Regions from separate parts of the Paenibacillus sp. ACRSA genome, predicted to be linked through region 1. Evidence: predicted binding sites of a transcription regulator. Region 1 holds the regulator's gene; each other region holds the start of a gene.
The links. The regulator LexA, encoded in region 1, represses DNA repair genes until DNA is damaged. The targets are predictions, from matches to a motif close to CGAACATATGTTCG.
Positions count from the first base shown of each region.

Region 1 (5,190 bases):
CCATCTCAACACAAGTCATTGATGTTTGGTAATTAAACGACATCGTAAATCTCTTTAGAATGTAGCAATAATACGTTCCAATTCCGAAAGATGCTTAATCTCATGATCAGGTGTATACGTTTCGGCGTTCTCTTTGTTCTCACGATTAATCCATACTGACTTAATCCCAGTTGATAAAGCACCGCGAATATCCGTCGTGAGCTTGTCTCCAACCATCATACTCTCTTCAGGTTGAACACCTAATTGATCTAAAGCATACTGAAAGATAGATGGATCAGGTTTACCTTTACCAAAAGAACCAGAGATAATGATTTCATCAAAGAAAGGTACGATCTCAGGAACACCATCTAACTTCTCTTGTTGAAGAGCTGGACAACCATTCGTTAAAAGCAAAAGTTTGAACTTTCCTTGAAGATGACGTAACGTATCCATCGTTTCCTCATAGATATGAGGTCTAGATCTACGCTCTGCCCCAAACTGGGATGCCAATCTGTCCGCAAGATCTTTACGATCCACACCCAATTTCAAGAGACCACGATACCATGAATCCCTACGATACACTGGAGCAAGCTGCTCTAACTGGCGAAACTCCGGTTGATCACCACCTGTGAAGTTAGCCCACAGACCTTCAAATGGGTTAATTCCAATCATCTTGGTGAACGCAAATGTCTCGTAGGATTCATACAGATTCCGTGCTTCATTACGAACAGCTTCTTCAAGTTCAGCCGGATCAACGCCTGTCTCTTGCGCAGCTACAAGACAAGTTTCATGGAAAGCTTCTCTAACACTGCGCTCATCCCATAACAATGTATCATCTAGATCGAACAAAATCGCTTTTAACGTCATTACGGTCATCTTCCCCTTTATGCAGTAATTACTTTTGCTCGTAAGTTTCCACAGTAATCTGATGCGACTTAGCAAATCTCAAAAGACGCTCAGTAATCGCATCTGTATCGTAACGATTCAACAATTTAGTGAATACCCATCTCTTACCACGACCGTTGTGTTCAATGACAACTGAGCCAGGCTCAATTCGGAACTTCACGATATCGTCAACGCCGATCGACCGTTCACGGTTACCTTTGATTGTCGCAATCGTACTGTTTCCAATCTTAAGGTAAGGACGACGAAGGAGAAAGATCACTGCCAAAAATACGTACAGCAGCATAGTAACCCAATCCCAGGTTGTCATTGGAGCTTTCACAAGAAATGTACTCATAAACAGATACAGAAACGCAAGTCCTATCAAGAATATAGGGAACAACAGGCTACGACCTTTAAAAATATCGACTCCTGGTGTACCTGAAACTTGCTGACCACTCTTTTTGCGTTGTTGATTCAACTGCTTAGAATTTTTCCGAACCGTTCTCTCGAACGAACGAGCCATGAGAATCCCCCTTATTGTCTTTGTATCGGCTTACATGACTGTAAACCAAAAGTTCCCTCTTATAAGAAAAACGTCTATCGACGTACTTTCAAAGAAGACAGACCGCGCTCAGCTGAAGTTTTTCTTGCGATAATCGAATTGTTCAGCTTCACTGAAAACTTATAAATTCAATTATCTAAAAAAAACAGCATTCTCAAAATAACAGTAAGAAACCTAAATATCATAATGACATCATTAGGTTTCTCTAGTGTTTGAGTTTGCCTTGGCGGCCTTGATCCTTCTCATCATCCACAATTTCAATGGAATCCAACTGTTGTCTGAAATTGCTACGGATGTTGTTCAAATAAATTTCTCTAAGTTTAGCACGCTCAGCAAGCTCTTCCTCTGATAAACCAGTAGATTTTTGTTTGCGAGCCAACTCGTTAATACGTGCTACTAGGCTATCTATATCCAATCTTGTCCCCTCCAAAATTACAAAGTCATATTAACTTTGACATGATCAGGACGGGTTGTCAAGGTCGGTGGTGGCTGGCTGGTTAGAATCTACTCTTTATTGGGAAATCTGGGGCAAAACCAGTACTTGTCCAGCTCGAATTGTAGTCGACTGAAGTTGGTTCACTTGCTTAATTGCTTCTATATATACACGCGTGTCCATGCTTTCCGGTTTGTAATCTACAGAAATACTCCATAACGTATCACCTTCAGAAACTGCAATTTTTCCTCCGGGCAACAAATCGTTCTCATTCCCGGCAAATACAGTGAGCACTGTACTGCATCCAACGATTATAATGAAAGCCGCCAAAGAGAGTTTCAAAATCCAGGTTGGCATCTTCAGCTGTGCGAATGATTTTTGGAAATTACCTATGTTAGTCTTAACCGCTTCGGAATTTACTGGTTCATAAATACTTTGATAAGTTGAATATCTCATTAAAAATCGACCTCCAAACATTTGTTCCTATCTGTTGGAATCAATATAACACGAACATTTGTTTTGTTCAACAACTTTTTTAGAACAATTGTTCGCTTATTTTCCGCTTCATTTCCGACTTAATTCTTCCTCAAGTTGTTCCTTTAGTCGCAAGATGTATTTTCAATGCTTAAAATCCCATCTTTTTGTAGCAATTTTCTTGATTTTATCCCATTTCATTTAGAACTTATGTTTGTACGAACGGAGGTTCTATGTTATAATTTTCCCAAACGTTACTAAATGGGGTTGATACGGTATGTCGAAGATATCCAGCAGGCAACAGGCTATTCTGGAGTTTATACGCAATGAAGTCCGGTTGAAGGGGTATCCTCCTTCCGTACGGGAAATTGGAGAAGCTGTTGGACTAGCTTCCAGCTCTACGGTTCACGGACATTTGGATCGTTTGGAGAAGAAAGGTCTTATTAGAAGAGACCCAACGAAACCAAGAGCTATCGAATTGTTAAGCCAAGAAGAATCAGAGCACTCCCACCAGTTCGCTCACAGCGTTGCTCGCATTCCTGTTGTGGGTAAAGTAACTGCCGGTGTTCCTATCACAGCAACAGAGAACATTGAGGACTACTTCCCTCTTCCTACTCATTATGTAGGCGAACAAAAGGTATTTATGCTTTCTGTCGTAGGAGATAGTATGATTGAAGCAGGTATTGTAAATGGAGACTATGTGATTGTACGTCAACAACAAACTGCTGATAACGGTGATATCGTTGTTGCCATGACTGAGGATGACGAAGCTACAGTGAAAACCTTCTATAAAGAAAAGGATCATATTCGTCTTCAGCCGGAAAATGCCACATTTGAACCGCTACGCTTGAAGCATGTTAGCATCTTAGGTAAAGTTATTGGTCTTTTCCGCGATATTCATTAATAAGGTTTGATTTTCAGTCTTCAATTTCTACACATGAAGTGTAATACACAAAAGAGGCTGTCCTATTGTTTAGGACAACCTCTTTTTATTCGTTACTTTTAACTAATTAAATAGTTGACGATTATTTGCTACGTTTCATAATACTTTTGTGATGGGAGAACACATCAAAGCTTTGCTGTCCATGGTACGAACCCATACCACTTTCCCCCACGCCCCCGAACGGCAGGTAATGCGAAGTCATATGAGATAGCGTATCATTAATACATCCTCCACCAAAGGACACTTGATTCAGAACTTGCTCCTGTAATTGCTCATCTTGTGTGAATAGATATAACGCCAATGGTTTTGGACGACGAACAATCTCATCTAACACGGGTTTAAGATCTTGATAGGTCATGACCGGAAGAATCGGGCCAAAAATCTCTTCTTGCATTATTGCTGAACTCCAGTCAACATCCCCTAATACTGTCGGTTCAATAAGCAGTTGATCACGTTCAGAACGACCACCAATCAGCGCTTTACCATCTTCCAGGAATCTCGACACTCGATCAAAGTTACGGGCATTAACAATGTGTGGGAAATCAGAGTTCTTCATTACGTCATTTCCGAATTTGTCCTGAATCTCTTCTTGAATTAACGCAATCAATGCATCATGCACCTGTTCATGTACAAACAAATAATCTGGTGCTACGCAGGTTTGTCCAGCATTGAGGTATTTACCACGTACAATACGCTGAGCCGTAAGCTTCAGATCCGCATCCTTGTGAACAATGACCGGGCTTTTGCCTCCCAGTTCCAACGTAACCGGAGTCAGATGTTCAGCAGCAGCTTTCATGACGATGCGTCCAACACCCGTGCTACCTGTAAAGAAAATATAATCAAAATGTTCGTTTAATAGCTCCGTGCTTGTCTCAACTTCACCTTCCATGACTGCAATGTACTCTCTAGGAAATACATCCTGAATCAGATCGTAGATCAGATGAGAAACTGTTGGTGTTAATTCAGATGGCTTAATAACGGCACAGTTCCCCGCTGCAATTGCTCCAATAAGTGGCCCAAAAGCGAGTTGGAATGGATAGTTCCAAGGTGCAATGATTAGCGCAACTCCGTACGGTTCAGCATATATGGTACTCACTCCATCAGTTATAGCTTCAGCTGTAGGTACAGATTTAGGCGTAGCCCACTCCGCTAAATGCTCCAATGCAAAATCTAATTCGCCGAGTACGATTCGAATCTCAGAGCCATATCCCTCAGCCTCTGATTTATTCAGATCAGCACGTAATGCATCTAATATGCGCTGCTGATATTTATCGATTGCTGCTCTTAGTTGCTGAAGAGCACGGATACGATATTCTACGTTTTTAGTTTGACCTGTATAGAAAAATGTCCGTTGTTCGGAAACAAGTTGCTTCGCTTGATTCATATTAACATCTCCAATTAATGAGTTTTTTAGTTTTAAAAAATTAAATTGTTCAAAATATAAATGAATTATAACTTATTCATATGGAACTTTCAACATATTAATAGCATTATGCTATTTTACATTAATGATCACTAATCATCCAAGATCATACCTTAAACCTAGGAGCGTAACTATACATATATAAGGCTACTACAACACACAACTATGTACACAGATAAAAGAGTGAAAAATAACATTACTCCTTCCCCTTACATTATGATGCAATATTGATTGCTAATTTGAATATCTACTGTAATCTTTACACTCATACAAGTATTGCTCACAAGTAGTACTTACTACTAACCGATCTTTGATATTTCACTATAAATATACGTAACCAATCGATTGAGTATTTATTTATTTATGTCCCTATGTACTTAAATAAAAAAACCTATCAGCCTTAGGCTATAGGTTGAATTATCCTGTACTATTCAATATGTGATCTTTTCAACAGATCTACGTCCACAGCAGCTGACATCTTTTGTGCAGAT
Region 1 covers NZ_JAKRNP010000005.1:289-5,478, reverse strand. Annotated here, with positions in the region: gene MH215_RS15755 (HAD family hydrolase) at 55-846, opposite strand; gene MH215_RS15750 (hypothetical protein) at 875-1,387, opposite strand; gene MH215_RS15745 (DUF896 domain-containing protein) at 1,632-1,841, opposite strand; gene yneA (cell division suppressor protein YneA) at 1,938-2,315, opposite strand; gene lexA (transcriptional repressor LexA) at 2,611-3,237, shown strand; gene MH215_RS15730 (aldehyde dehydrogenase) at 3,359-4,660, opposite strand.

Region 2 (5,190 bases), on a different contig from region 1:
GGATTACGTATGCCTACAGATCTACTGGGGTTAAATCCATTGGTATATGAAATTCGATCAGATGGAAAATGGGCTCCCGCCGTCTCGGTCGCTTGTTCCAAAATTGCGGACAGCATTGAAGAACAGGGACGCTGGAGCGATCCTGAGATGGAGCGAATTATTGAGAAACACAAACTAACCGAAGGAGAGGCTCGGGTGCAGCTGCTCAAGCTGCTGCGATTCTTTAGGGAATTGCTGCGCACCCGCAGAGCAGATGACAAGATGCTGGAGCGAATGAGCGACGCATTGCGAACTGCCTTTGTATCTCAATCTCCATTCGCTGTTAGAGGTACAGCCATCTACCGTACAGATGACCGTGGTTATATAGAGCAATTATGTGGTAATGTTGGGGAACCGGGAAGAAAATATGACTTATCTGCTAATGATGACAAACAACCTGATGATCCAAAACGAATACTAGTCATTGATTCTTACCGCGAAAATAAAATCAAAATCAATCTATACGACGATTACCTTGAGAAAGAATATCTGCTATGCTATCCTGTAGCCAAGAGGTATGTCATTACGGTGCATATCATTGGCCATATTGAAGCGGATGAGGCGGTATTCCAGCAGATTGACCTTCAAAACCGTCAACTGTTCAACGCCATCAACGATTTGTTAGGAGGCGACCCGGAATGAGACCGGAAATGAAAAAAATAAGCAAGCGCTGGGGCAGCGAGAAAAAGGTACGCCTCAGTTCTGCGCCTGAATCATCACGACCGGTTCCGGAACCTAAGGAAGAGGAACGTTTCCACAAACCGGCCGTGCCACTCATTACAATTGGTCCTTCTCTGAAGGGTAAAGAACGACCTTATAAGGTCATTTTGGAAAAAGAAGCTCTTTACGAGAAACCACAATATCTTGCTTAAACTCTCGCTTGTAGCATTGTATTCAAGTCCGAACATATCATTTGACTGCCGCTGAATCGGCAGTATTTCACAGGCTCTGCCGCCCAAGGCAGAGCTTTTTTATTGCTTACTACCTACGACTTCAGAAGCTTAACAAAATCTCACCTTATCTGGGATTCCTCCGCATCATCCTTGTTTATTTCGAAGTATTGATTTGTTTCTAATGTTCCTATTGTCATTTCTATATCGCAATATCATTTCATATATTACTGATTTCACTTTATAATCTACTCCATCAATTTAAAAAAACTTACTTCGTTAAACATCATCAGGCTCAGTTACTCATGCCCTTATGTTTCCTTCTGCACGCCAAAATTATACCTTATTTTGGAGTGAGCCTGTCCCTTCTCTCATCTCCGAATCACCTTCTAATGGACTCTTGCACATTTAGTCAGATCTCAACAGCTATCCATCGTGTCTGCCTGCTTCCAATAATTCTCTGTTGTAATACGTATCTATATTGCATATATTGATTATAATATAAGAACATACGTTCTGTAAATAAAAAAATTCCAATTATAGGATAAGGAAGTGAACTTATGTCATCCTCTCCTTCCGCCCCATCCCCTGCGGATGAGGACCACCGCCTAATTAAAGGTCTCGTTGTTCGCACATTGCTTCTTGATGTACTTGAACGGGATATTCACACACTAGATACGTTACTGCTGAAGATGCCCGAGGTATACATCCTCTCGTTAACGAACATTCAGAATAATGTACTTCAAGAAATGCTGCACCTTCGTCAACAGATGAGAACACGCGGAGTGAAAGTGCTGGAGGAAAAAAGGCAAGCTGAGGGGATCGAAACTGTGTACCTATGTAGAGGATACTGGCAACGGTTCTATATGTTATGGACATTTGCACGCAATGAAGTGAAAAAAGAGCTTAGTCGCCATCTACAAACGGATCTAACGCAATCTTGATGAATACATACAGAGGGTAGATTCTCTGGACATTTTAATAACAGGGGATCTGCCCACCTGTTCTTCTTTTCCCTTTACACGTACCGCTTATACGCTTCTCCCCCTCCTGAGGCTTCAGCTCGACTTAACTAGTTTAACCAAATAGGTTGACCTCTCAAGGTTGCTTTCATTAAGATGGAAATAGAACATATCCAACCATTCCAATAAGACATGAATTCAAATCGTTTGTGTACAAAACAACAAACCCAGCAGCTTATTGGCGGACAGACTTAACTAGTGGAATGACATTTATTTCTCGACATATCCTAACGTTATCAATCAAGGAGTTGTACTTATGGATTCAAACTCTATACAACCATCAAAACAATATACAGGAATTGCCGCCGATGTCACCGAGCTCATCGGTAACACCCCTGCTGTCAAGCTGAGCCGGCTCACGGGCAGCGATTCTGCCGAGGTGTACGTTAAACTGGAGTATTTTAATCCAAGTGGAAGTGTTAAAGATCGTGCGGCCTACAACCTGATTTACCAGGCTGAACAAGCCGGGCTGTTGCTTCCTGGAGCAACCATCATTGAACCAACCAGCGGCAATACGGGGATTGGCCTTGCAATGAATGCGGCAGCCAAAGGCTACAAAGCCATTCTGATCATGCCTGATAATATGTCGAAGGAACGTATTAACATCCTTAAGGCATATGGCGCAGAAGTCGTGCTTACTCCAGCTGCCGAGCGGATGCCTGGTGCTATTCGCAAAGCGAAAGAGATCCATGCCAGCTTGCCCGGAAGCTTCATTCCACAACAATTCGAGAATCAGGCAAACCCTGATATTCATCGCATCACCACCGCTCCTGAGATTATAGAGCAAATGGACGGGCAGTTGGATGCATTCATCGCGACGGCTGGAACAGGTGGTACAATTACAGGCACTGGAGAAGAATTACGTAAACAATTGCCTGGCATCCGCATCTATGCAGTGGAGCCCAAAGGTTCACCCGTGCTGTCCGGCGGCGAGCCTGGACCGCACAAGCTTGTCGGTACAAGTCCGGGGTTCATTCCGGATATTCTCAATACCGACATATGGGATGCCATCATCCAAGTGTCCGATGAGGACGCACTGGATACGATGCGGCAGCTTGCTGCCCGTGAAGGGCTACTGCTTGGCCCTTCATCTGGGGCTTCGGTGTGGGCTGCCCTTCGCATCGCGAAGGAATTGGGGCAAGGACACCGGGTGCTCTGCATTGCGCCGGATACCGGGGAACGGTATTTGAGCATGGGTATTTTTTAACACATCAACAATCTGTACACATAGCAAAAAAACGCGAATTGACGTACTTTCACAGAAAGGAGACAGACTGTGTTGGAATGCACCCCTAAGAATGGTTATTGAGAAAACCTCTGATTTTAGCAGGGTTTAATCAATGAACGTCTAGAGGGTGCATTTTTTATGGTGATAACTGAATTTTCAGAGTGGACGCAGATTGGTGGAAGACGTAGAATGACATATAATTCTGAAAGATTACCAATTCTATTTTCTTCAAAAAGGCTAGTTACGTCATGTCATGGCAAAGAGCATAATATGTGTGACCGAGAAGCCCTATGTTGTTGGTACTTTCGCTCCCCACTCTAAAGCTGATCCCCTAGTAACCTTGGTTATGTTCACTGGTCTAACGAACCTGATACACGTTATTGGCTACAATTGGTGGAGGTTTGATTTTTAACGAATCACAGTGTCGTTATTTTATGAAATGCAGTCGATTTACAGGTTCTAAAGCTATTTGGGAGCAAGATAGCGTGAATGAGATTCGTTAAATTTCACATCTCTTCAATATGATCTCAATAAGGTGCGGTGGATTCGTTAGACTTGTAGCCAGAGCTGAAGGAACGAGGACGCTAAGCAAGGTACTTCTTTGGCTTTTCCTGAAAGATTAGAAGAAACATTGAAGCTTCCAGAAACAAATAAAAAAAGTCCTTGCTCTCACACGGATTGTAAACCCGCAGAGAACAAGAACTGAAACTGCTAAGAAACCTATCTGTAAGTGTAACAACCTAATCTCAATTACGCTTCATTTAATCACATTTAACAGCCGTTATTTAATGGGTCAGAGTTGTCCATTCCACACCTTCAGGAAGCAGAGCTGCAATGCGGTCTTTGGCTTCCTTTTTGGTATACAGTGATTCATCAAGGATCGCCGCCGAACCAGAGTCACTGCTCGTCCGAATCAAACGTCCGAGACCTTGCTTCACACGAAGCAACATATACGGAAGATCGATCTCTTCATAAGGGGAAGAGGATGCATTCCGCTTGGCATTGAACACAGGATCCTGCGGTGGATATGGAAGCGACCAGATCATCACGTTGGACAACGACGGCCCAGGCACATCCAAGCCTTCCCAGAGGTTAACCGAACAAAGTACACTTTCCTCATCTTGCTGGAATGCTGCGATTAAATCGCTAATCTCCCGGTCTCCCTCATACATGAACCGCAATCCTTGTGCCTCCGGAACATGAACGATATCTTGCTTAAACGTTCGCAGCTCTTCCATCGTCCGGAATAGAATGAGTGCACGTCCCCCGCTTGCTTGGAGCAAGGATACTGCGTCACGCAAACGATTTTCATTTTCGGGGTGACCTGATGTTGCTTCATCCGTAATCTTCATCTGCATTTTATCTGCATAATCATATGGAGAAGCTACCGAGAATGACACAAAATCATCGATACCCAGACTGTCCGCCACATAACGGAATGAATTGTCCACGGATAATGTTGCTGAAGAAAACACAATCGGGATACCCGTATTAAACACACGCTCATTCAGAATTTCCTTGACGGTACGTGGCATAATGGACAATGTCGTCTCATCCTCATTCTCTTCCGCCCAGCAGATGTAGCCATCTTCCTTACGGAATAGAGATAACGCCGTCTGAATCATATCCAGATGTTCTTCCACGACACGCATCTGATAACCATCCAGCGAGAACAATCCGCTCTCAAATACCAGTTCCTCGCCAATCGCATCCAGCACATTGGTCAGTCGTTCAATCTCACGCAGCAATGGCGGTTCTACCCGAACTTCCTTCCGTTCCGACCCGGGAATCGCCACCGTATACGTATCCAGCAGTCTGAACAATCGCTCACTGCTCTCAATCGCCTCATCCACTCGCTCCGCAAGGGATTCACGAATCTCACCTTCCAGCAAGCGAGTAACCAACTCTTCAAAGATGCGATGTTTCAATTTGTAGCTCAGTGCGTTCAGAGCCGCTTCTTCCAGCAGATGCCCTTCATCAAATACTACCGAGCTATGATCCGGTAGCAGTG
Region 2 covers NZ_JAKRNP010000001.1:407,915-413,104, forward strand. Annotated here, with positions in the region: gene MH215_RS01920 (nucleotide-binding protein) at 1-681, shown strand, start outside; gene MH215_RS01925 (hypothetical protein) at 678-911, shown strand; gene MH215_RS01930 (YhjD family protein) at 1,490-1,873, shown strand; gene cysK (cysteine synthase A) at 2,208-3,158, shown strand; gene MH215_RS01940 (ATP-dependent DNA helicase) at 3,965-5,190, opposite strand, start outside.
Region 2: a site for LexA is predicted at 1,434-1,447, ahead of MH215_RS01930 (YhjD family protein). Genes of this name have one in related genera too.

Region 3 (5,190 bases), on a different contig from region 1:
GTTTCTGCTTGTGGATTTTCCATTTTATCCAGAGCCGTTGCAGCTTGGAAGCTTTTCGCTTCCTTATAATCAATTGATTGCGGCTGTAATTTTTCTCATTGCAGCAAGTACAGATGGAATCGATGGTTACTTGGCACGTAAGAACAATATGGTTACTAATCTTGGCAAGCTGCTTGATCCTTTGGCAGACAAGCTGTTGGTGACTGCTGTACTCATTTCGCTCGTAGAAATGGGCAAGTTAGATTCCTGGATCGCTGTCGTGATTATCAGCCGCGAATTTGCAGTCACAGGTCTCCGCCAGATTGCATTGCTGGATGGATCTGTTGTAGCGGCAAGCAATTGGGGCAAACTAAAAACCGTTGTGCAAATTGTAGCTATTGTACTGCTTCTGCTGAATAATTTCCCGTTCTCTTACACAGGGGTTCATGTGGATGTTATCGCAGTGTGGGCTGCAGCGATTATAACAATCTGGTCAGGAATTGATTATTTTATTAAAAACAAAAACTTGCTTAATTTATCAAAAGCGTAATCGTTCCGGAAAACGGGTAATTTAGAAGGAACAATTTGTACTAAGGGCAATAGGAAAACATCCTATTGCCCTTTGAATACTCACAGCGTGCACAGGAGGATACAGAATGAAGGCAGAAATCATTGCGGTTGGCACAGAGCTATTGCTTGGACAGATTGTGAATACCAATGCGAGATATTTGTCTCGCGAATTAGCCGCGATCGGAATTGATGTGTATTTCCAAACAGTTGTTGGGGACAATCTAAGTCGCCTTAGTGAAGCAATCCGCATTGCTCAGAGTCGTGCAGATGTCATTTTATTTTCCGGTGGCATAGGGCCAACACAGGATGATCTAACTAAGGATGCATTGGCTGAAGTGTTAGGTCGTAAGCTGCATATAGATCGACTAGCGATGGACAAAATAGAAGGATTTTTCAGGGACCGAAATGTTACGATGACCGAGAATAATCGCCGTCAGGCTATTGTTATTGAAGGGGGAACACCTCTAGCTAACGAGACGGGGCTTGCAGCGGGAAATGCCATCTCGGACAATGGAAAACACTATGTAGTTATGCCTGGGCCGCCTAAAGAGCTGATTCCTATGTTTGAGCAGGAGGTTAAGCCATGGCTCTTCCAACATGTTCTGACAGAAGAGATGCCGATCTATTCCAGAATGCTGAAGTTTGCAGGTATAGGGGAGTCGGCTTTGGAGGATCGTCTGCTTGACCTGATCGACGGACAGACAGACCCTACGATTGCACCATATGCAAGCGAAGGGGAGGTTACTGTGCGTGTCTCTACCAAAGCACCGAATGAGGGAGAGGCGCAGGTTAAGCTGGATGCGATGGAAGTTCAGATTCGTGAGCGTTTGCCAGAGCATCTGTACGCCAATGAGGATGTGCCTATTGAGTATACGATCGTTACGATGATGGCTGATATGGGTCTGACTCTTAGTGCTGCTGAGAGCTGCACAGGCGGGCTTGTCATGCAGAGCCTGACATCCATTCCAGGCAGTGCGGCTATTCTTAAAGGTGGAATTGTATGTTATTCCAATGAGATGAAAGAAAAATTGCTGAACGTTCCTCATGATTATCTTGAGGGTGAAGATGCGCCCGGAGCGGTAAGTCCTGAGGTTGCTAAAGTATTGGCAGAGCAGGTGCGCATGATTGGTGATGCTAACTTTGGATTAGCTGTTACAGGTGTCGCAGGGCCGGGTTATTCTGAGCGTAAGCCACCTGGTCTTGTCTTCATTGCTCTAGCTGAGCGCGGCAAAGAGACGGAAATCCATGAATTACGTATTAACGGTAATCGGGAAACGGTTCGCATCCGTTCGACCAAATCTATCTTGTACCGATTGTGGCGCAAGCTTGTTGAACTAGATTAGTTCTTCCGCTTGGTTTGCTTTTGCAGTGCAAAACAGGTATAATTTTAACAGACGGAAGAACCGTAGAATCAGGCACTGTAGCCTTGTTTACGGTTCTTTTTTCTGTTTAATTCCAGGTTTTCTTGAGGAAGAGGCGCCTCGGCCTTTACAAAAAAAAACGAATGTATGTTCGAAAAAAAGCTTGGCAAACGTGTTAAAACAAGGTATCATTATCTTATAAACAGTAAAGGGTGTGAGCATATTGTCAGACCGTCGTGCCGCGCTTGATATGGCGCTCCGTCAAATAGAGAAGCAATTTGGTAAAGGATCCATCATGAAACTGGGTGAGTCGACCCACATGCAAGTGGAAATAATTCCCAGTGGTTCCTTGGCTCTGGATATTGCATTAGGAACAGGCGGCTTGCCTAAAGGCCGGATTGTTGAAATATATGGACCTGAATCTTCTGGTAAAACAACTGTAGCACTACATGCGATTGCTGAAGTGCAAAAAGTAGGAGGACAAGCTGCATTTATCGATGCCGAGCATGCTCTTGACCCCCAATATGCAAGTAAGCTTGGTGTTAACATTGATGAATTGCTTCTGTCTCAGCCAGATACGGGTGAGCAAGGGCTTGAAATTGCAGAAGCACTCGTTCGCAGTGGTGCTGTGGATATTGTCGTTATTGACTCCGTTGCTGCATTGGTACCAAAAGCTGAAATTGAAGGCGAAATGGGGGATTCCCATGTTGGTTTGCAGGCACGTCTGATGTCACAGGCGTTGCGTAAATTGTCGGGTGCAATCAGCAAATCCAAAACAATCGCAATCTTCATTAACCAGCTTCGTGAAAAAGTTGGGGTTATGTTTGGTAACCCTGAAACAACACCTGGTGGTCGTGCCTTGAAATTCTACTCCACAGTTCGCTTGGATGTTCGTCGGATTGAAAGTATCAAGTCAGGCAATGACATCATCGGGAACCGTACACGTATAAAAGTGGTTAAGAATAAAGTAGCACCACCGTTTAAACAAGCTGAAGTTGATATCATGTACGGTGAGGGTATCTCTAGAGAAGGTAGTATCATTGACATTGGTACAGAACTGGATATCGTTAACAAAAGTGGTGCATGGTATTCCTATGAGGGCGAGCGTCTAGGACAAGGTCGCGAAAATGCGAAGCAATTCATGAAAGAGCACAAAGAAATTGCCCAAGTAATTGAGCAAAAAATTCGTGAAGCAAGCAATTTAACGACGCTAGTCCCTGCTCCAACGACTGATGATCAGAAAAAAGAAGAAGCAGAAGAACAAGAATTGTTTGAAATTAACGAGTAATGTACTGAACTCCTGAGGCTTGTCTGATTGTGACTTGACTATACACAGGAAATAAGGTTTGTGGCTCGCATTGTCCAACAGCCTCTGTCCCATAGGACAGGGGCTGTTGGCACGCTAACTGTATAAGATATGGCCGGGCTAAACTCCCGGCCTTTTATAATAATATCTGATCTCCTGTAGAGAGCAGAGCTATATAAGTTCAACTAAACTTTTTACACGAGAACGGAGAGGACAGAAATAACGTGAAGAAGCGAAGCGTTCGGCTGAAAGCTTTCTTACAGAAAGCTACATCGGAAGCATAATCTATCCCCGGATTTTCCCTTTGAAGAAGGGAATTCAAAAAATCTGGGGATAACAGTGATCGGAAGGTTATTCTGTCATCGAAGTGACAAGTGTAAACTTCTTTAGTTGAACCTATATAGCAACGATGAAAGGAGATTAAGGCATGGACAAATACGATGAGGATTTATTCGAAGAAGCAGAGTTAACGGGAATCTCCCAATTTCCCGATCATGAGGAGTTGACCATTACACGGGTTGAGCGGTTACTGAAGGGACGAGTGGCGAGATATCGTATCGAGTTCGGTATGCACTCAATTACTGTTCTGGAAGATGTAATGATTAAATATCGGTTGATGCGGGGCAACACATTTATAAAAAAGGATCTTGAGGAAATCATTGTGGCTGATGAGCGCCAACAGACATATGTTCAGTCTTTGCGTTATCTCGAATTTAAGCCGCGTACACGGCATGAATTAAGCCAGCGTTTGCGGCAGAAGCAGTTTGCGCCTCCGTTGATTGAAGAGGTGTTGGATCGGCTGGAGCAGGAGAGATTGATTGATGATGAAGCATTTGCGAAGGAATGGACACGTCAGCGTATGGAGGGTCAGCGTAAGGGAAAACTGTGGATAAGGCAAGAACTTCGTCAGAAGGGCATTGCCAATGATCTAATTGCCGAAGCTTTGGAAACCGTGAGCGGGGATACAGAATTTGAGACTGCTTTGACGGCAGGACGCAAAAAGTGGAATCAAGTCAAAGGCGACATTTCTGAGAAGAAACGCAAAACGCTTCCTTTTCTGATGCGGCGTGGTTTTCCGATGGATATGGTGCGCCGTGTCGTTAATTGTTTAATTGAAGAAACTGAGGCTAAAGACCCTGATGATGACGACGCTTTACTGTGGGATTAGGAGACAGGACACTCTATGTCGCATTCTCTTGACAATTTCTTTCGTCAAATACTAAAATGGACATGAGTCTTATTGAAATGGAAACCCTTTTTCCTTCCAAAAAAGCGGTTTCGGTTCTTGAGATTTCAACCATTCATGATTATGGGTTCGCTTGAGAGCGAATAGTACGTGGTGAACATGTACACTTGAAATGAAAATCGGCGGGGGATCGCCGTAGGTAATCTTTATTCCCAAACATATGTAAGGCTTGAAAACTGAAATTGACCCAAGGAATGCCTTGGAGGAATCAACGAGGAGGTGAACAGTATGGAAACTGCTATCATGATCGCTCTCGTTGTAGCCGCGCTATTCATTGGGTTCGGAGTAGGATATTTTATTCGCAAATCTCTTGCAGAGGCTAAAATCTCTAGTGCGGAACAAGCTGCCGTACAAATCGTGGAGAACGCGAAAAAAGAGGCAGAGGCACTGAAGAAAGAAACGGTGCTGGAAGCGAAGGATGAAATTCATCGCATTCGCGCCGAGGCTGAAAAAGACACTCGTGAACGTCGGAACGAAATTCAACGACAAGAAAGACGATTGTTGCAAAAAGAAGAGTCGCTGGATAAAAAGATGGAATCACTCGAACGTAAAGAAGAGCAAGTGGCTAACAAAGAGAAACGTATTGATGAGACACAGCAGCAAATTGAAATGATCTACAAAAACCAGGTGACTGAATTGGAGCGTATATCCAATCTCACTATGGAGGATGCACGCAGTATCATACTGTCCAACGTAGAACAGGAAGTTCGTCACGAGACGGCTCAAAT
Region 3 covers NZ_JAKRNP010000002.1:585,815-591,004, reverse strand. Annotated here, with positions in the region: gene pgsA (CDP-diacylglycerol--glycerol-3-phosphate 3-phosphatidyltransferase) at 1-529, shown strand, start outside; gene MH215_RS07610 (competence/damage-inducible protein A) at 636-1,892, shown strand; gene recA (recombinase RecA) at 2,134-3,198, shown strand; gene MH215_RS07600 (regulatory protein RecX) at 3,644-4,384, shown strand; gene rny (ribonuclease Y) at 4,691-5,190, shown strand, end outside.
Region 3: a site for LexA is predicted at 2,051-2,064, ahead of recA (recombinase RecA). Genes of this name have one in related genera too.

Region 4 (5,190 bases), on a different contig from region 1:
TGCAGTAGCGGATTATGCACATGGAAATACAGCGTGCCGCCCGGCATGGCAGATTCACCAAGCCACTCTTCAGCCGCACTAAGCAACACTTCCAGATACGTAAGCATCTGTAGTGATAGACCATAATACACTTCGTGTAGTTTGAGATCCGTCTGACTTGACTTATAGTCTATGACTCGTAGTAGAAGTCCATTTTCCCCTTCAGCAACATCTACACGGTCAATTCGACCGACAATCTCCATCACACAGCCATTTTCCAGCTCAAAACGTAACGGCGGCAAAGGCTTGCCTGGTCCAAAATCAAGCTCCAGCCCGATCGGTTCATAACTTCCTCGTCTAGACTGTTCTCCCAGAATAACGGAAGCTCTGCTGACAATCTCCTTCAACTTCCGGAAAATGTAACCATACCGTTTGGTGCTAAGCAAAATTTCTCCTTGAAGCTGTGGAGCAATCTGCTCCACCGTCTGCTCTGCCTCGTGTCGGCATTGCTCTGGCGATAAACTCCCCCAGCTACGATTTTCTTCACGCAAGCGCATCGCCAACTGACTGAGTGCAGCATGAAATAATTGACCGATATCTGGCGCTTGAAGACGGTAAAGCTGGCGATCCTTCAAGCGTAATCCATGAGAAGCAAAGTGAGAGAATGGGCATGCTACAAACCGTTCCATCCTGGAGACACTTGTGCGAACTTCCGTACCATACAATCTCCGACTTGTGGATGTACGAAGCGGTAACGCCCGGTTGCGATAAAAGACGGATCCCAGCAAGCGATTCAATAGCGGTTTGCTGCGCTCTTGCGAAGCATGCCAGTTATACACTGCCCACCATAATTCTGGAATGTCCTCACCGCGGCGCCATCTGCGCAATTGTCCAATTAACGTAGATAAGCTCTGTTCCGGATGACGAACATAGGCCCAATGATTCTGTAAAGCTACTGATCCCTGAGGTTCAGTCAGAAGAGGCTGCTCCTGTTTGCCAAACATGTTCCGCACATGTCTTACAATCTCCGAAGGAAGCAGCGACTTCCCTTCATCATCCGCGACAGGGTAACTTAGCCACAGTTGGTCACTAGCTGATGTTAAGGCTGTATAGATCAGAAAACGCTCGTCCAGCATTTGTCTGGTTGCTCCAGGTCCCAGAGGCAGACCTCTTTCTGTTAACAAAAGTCGCTCCTGCTCAGTCAATACACCATCCTCTTGAGGTACAGCCGGTAGTTCTCCATCCACTGCCCCAAGAATAAATACATACTTGATATCCTGCAGACGCGTCCGATCCATCGAACCAACCAACACCTGATCCAATGCAGGTGGAACCAGACCCAATTTAAGCTCCGTTAGTCCTGTCTCAATTAATCCAGCAAACAAATCCAAGTCCAGTCGCTCGGCTCCCATCATATCGACCATCTGATCAAGCAGATCTAGAACGGCTCCCCACATTTGTCGATGCTCGCGTGAACGTTCCGGATCACCTTGAGCGGTGGCCTCGGTGGACATCGACTCCAGCTTCCATGGAATCTCCGCATCTTCAAGTAAATGGTATAATGCAGCACACTGTTCCTTGGCTGTCTTTGCCTTGCTCATTCGCTTCTCAAAAGCACCCATTGGATCTGTAATAACCGTGCGGCACTTTTCCATCAACGATAACATTTGTTCACGTCCGCGGCTCCGATTATCCTGACCGTTGTCCTCCAGCGACAAGCTAGGCACATACTTCCAAGGTTTGCCGTCTGTCCAGCGGTATCCGTGAATACCACAAGCTAGGATGTAATTCTCGAGTTGATCCATGTCCTCACGGCTCACTGAACCATCACGAGGCAGGAGGAGATCTGTTTTGACACAACGAAACACATCTTCGTATCGCCAGCGACGACGAACAACATCCAGTGCTGAACGAATAAACTCTGCGAGCGGATGATGCAGCTCACTTCGTCTGCGATCCAAGAAGACAGGGATGTTATAATCTCGGAACAACGGCTCGGCAATATCTGCATAAGCATCTAACTGACGAACCAACACAGCCATCTCACGGTAACGAGCACCCTCATCTTGAGCCAAACGTCTCATTTCCCGTAGCGCACCTTCCAGTTCTGCACGACGGTTCTCGGCTGCGTACAACTTAATACCAGAATCGCGCCCGTCACTTCTCCAGCGAACTCTACGATCGAACCCCGCTTCCAAATGCGCTAATCCCGGGCTTCCTTCATATCTTGGAGCAACCTCTGGCTGAAGAATCAACGTTTCGCTTGGCACATCTAAATCATCAGCCATACCTTTGAGACGTGCATAAGCACTCGCTGTGGGATAGAACAGATCCAAATCGTTAGGAAGTGCACCATGCTCGTATGGGCGATCTAACGTCAATGCAATCGTAACATTAGAAGACTGCAACATCAGTCTTCCAATCACACTCAGTTCCTGTGGAGTGAATCCCTGAAATCCATCAATCCAAATCTGAGAATCTTGCAGCATCGTGCCTTCAGATAACCGTTCAGTCAATTCGCTAAGCGTATCTTCATCATCAATGTAGAGATCCGTTAATTCCTGTTCATAATCACGATATATTAAAAGCAGATCATGAAGCTTATCTCCCAATATCGGTGCTGACGAAGAGGCATTCCACATGGAAACTCCGTCTCCCAGCGATGCAGGATCAAGCTCATAACGTTTAAATTCACCATATAGGTTGTTCAGATGACTAATAAAGCCTAATTGGCTGCTTGAAGCACCAAATAATTTCAACTCTTCCTTACGCCGTTGCAGTACTTTATAGAGCAGCATCTTCTTACCTTCAGCACCGATTGGAATACGCGCCGAACCACCAGCCTCCTGCATGACACGGTAAGCTAGTCTTCGGAAACCAAGCACTTCAGCGCGCATAGATCCTTTGATCATGCCAGAAGAGACGAGTGCTTGCTCTGTACGGAATGAACTCTGTTCAGGTACTAGTAAAATAAGGGGATTCCCCTGTGGCTCCTGTTGAAGCAGGGTAGTAATTTCCCGGGTAACCAGGGCACTCTTGCCACTGCCTGCCCGGCCAATAACGAAGCGTACGGACATGTCTAATCCTCCAAATCATCACGAACAAGATTTTAATTCTCAGTATACCATACCTGACTCGGTTCGGAACATACGTTTGCCACTATTCGGCAGCATCGGAAACATCTCCATAAGCATAACAAAAAGGCCTACAGCTATATAACTGCAGACCTCCAACTTGATGTTGATATGATTGTTGATACAAAATAATTGGTCGTTTAAATGCTCATGTGACTGACTACATTACTTTGTTTTACTGCGAACCTCGAAGATCGCAAATTTTAGATAGTGTCCTTCATCTACACCCAAAATCTGTGGATGATCCTTGCCTGCTGCCTTCCACTCAATGAGGCGAAGTACTTTGCCAGCATCTTCAGCCGCATCTGCGATGGTTTCGAGGAAAAGGTCTGGACGCATGTGATATGAACAGCTCGCCGTTACAAGATATCCACCCTCATTGACGAGTTTCATACCATGAAGATTGATGTCCTTGTATCCACGGCATGCACCTTTGACTGCTGATTTCGTTTTGGCAAACGCCGGTGGGTCAAGGATAACCACGTCAAACGATTTACCTCCGCCAGCAGCGATTGCTTTGGAAGTGTCTACTTTTTGCTCGCCTGCACGTGCACGGACATTCCGATCTTCAAGTCCTTTAACCTGTTCACGCAGGTATTGGAAAGCATCCGCTACGACAAATTCAACTCGATCAGTGAATCCGTTCAACTCCACATTCGTTCTAGCACTTTCGATCGCATGCTCTGAAATGTCCAGACAAGTTACTTTCTTCGCTCCATACTTACAAGCATTCAACGTGAAGCTGCCTGTATGAGAGAAACACTCCAGTACCGTCGCACCATCCCAGTAAGGGAATGTTACAACTTTACCACTTTTGTTAACAGGCAACCATTGTTCACTTCCATCCTGCTCCACTTGTTCAAGACGGATACCGCTTTTGTAGCCCCAGCCCTTCATTAAGGGTTCGATCGCTGCACGGTTCTCACGCTGATCGAAGAAATAGCCTGTTTTCTGACCTTCCACGATATCTACTTTAATGAGCAAACCGTTCTCTGTTACAGTCACATGACGTGGGCACTCTCCATAAAGATGACCTTTGGTCTGCTCCAAGCCTTCTAGCTCACGAATAGACACATCGCTCCGCTCGTAAATGCCTTCAGGCTGCATCACTTCAATCAGAGCTTGGACAATCGCCTCACGACAACGATCCATCCCGAGTGTCAATAGCTGTACCACAAGTACGCTGCCGAAGCGGTCAACGATCAACCCAGGTAAAAAGTCCGCTTCACCATAAACCAAGCGATACGCTTCTCCGTCTTGGATGAAACGTTCACGATGGCGTAAGCAATCCTGGAAACGTGCTGTAAAGAACGCCGTATCCATCTGAGCAAAATCTAATGGTTGGTAGGATACAACCCGTACGGTAATTTGTGATGCAGGATTGTAATACCCTGTCGCCAGGTAGCGACCTTGATGATTTAATACATTAACTAGATCTCCAGGCTCTGGATTTCCGTCAACTGAGGCAATTTCATTGTTAAAGATCCATGGATGTGCATGTTCCAGCCGCTTTTTGCGACTGCGTTCTAGGGTAACCGATGGCAAGGTAAATCCACTTCCTTATTAGTTAGTTGTTGAAAAGATAGGTTTAGTGCAAAGGGAGACGCTCCGGGGACGGATCGGTCTTTCGATCGCTGTTATCCCCAGATTTTTTGAATTCCCTTTCTCAAAAGGGAAAATCCGGGGATAAGCTTATGCTTCCGATGTAGCTTTCTTATAGAAAGCTTTTAGGCGAGCGCTTCGCTTCTTCAGATCCGATTCCGTCCCCTCCGCTCCGTTTGCACATATCTCCGTATCTTTTGAATATGGCGGTACGTATGGGTAGACCCTTGACTGATGGCTGTTTTCTTTATCAGTTCCCCTTTTTTAAAAGGGAACTGATAAAGAAAAGGCGCTCGCTTCGCTTATTTTAGTACCTTTTCGTCTGTTTCGCTCCGATTGTACGGACTCCGTATCTTTGGAATAGCTGTGCCGTAGCAAACCACTAAAATATTGCTACCAGCGACTTGGTCTTTTGATCTCTTCACACTGTAATTTCTCATGCTTGTCATGGTTGTCCTTCCTTCCTCATAAGATG
Region 4 covers NZ_JAKRNP010000001.1:690,377-695,566, forward strand. Annotated here, with positions in the region: gene addB (helicase-exonuclease AddAB subunit AddB) at 1-3,056, opposite strand, end outside; gene MH215_RS03195 (class I SAM-dependent rRNA methyltransferase) at 3,279-4,658, opposite strand.
Region 4: a site for LexA is predicted at 3,122-3,135, ahead of addB (helicase-exonuclease AddAB subunit AddB). Genes of this name have one in related genera too.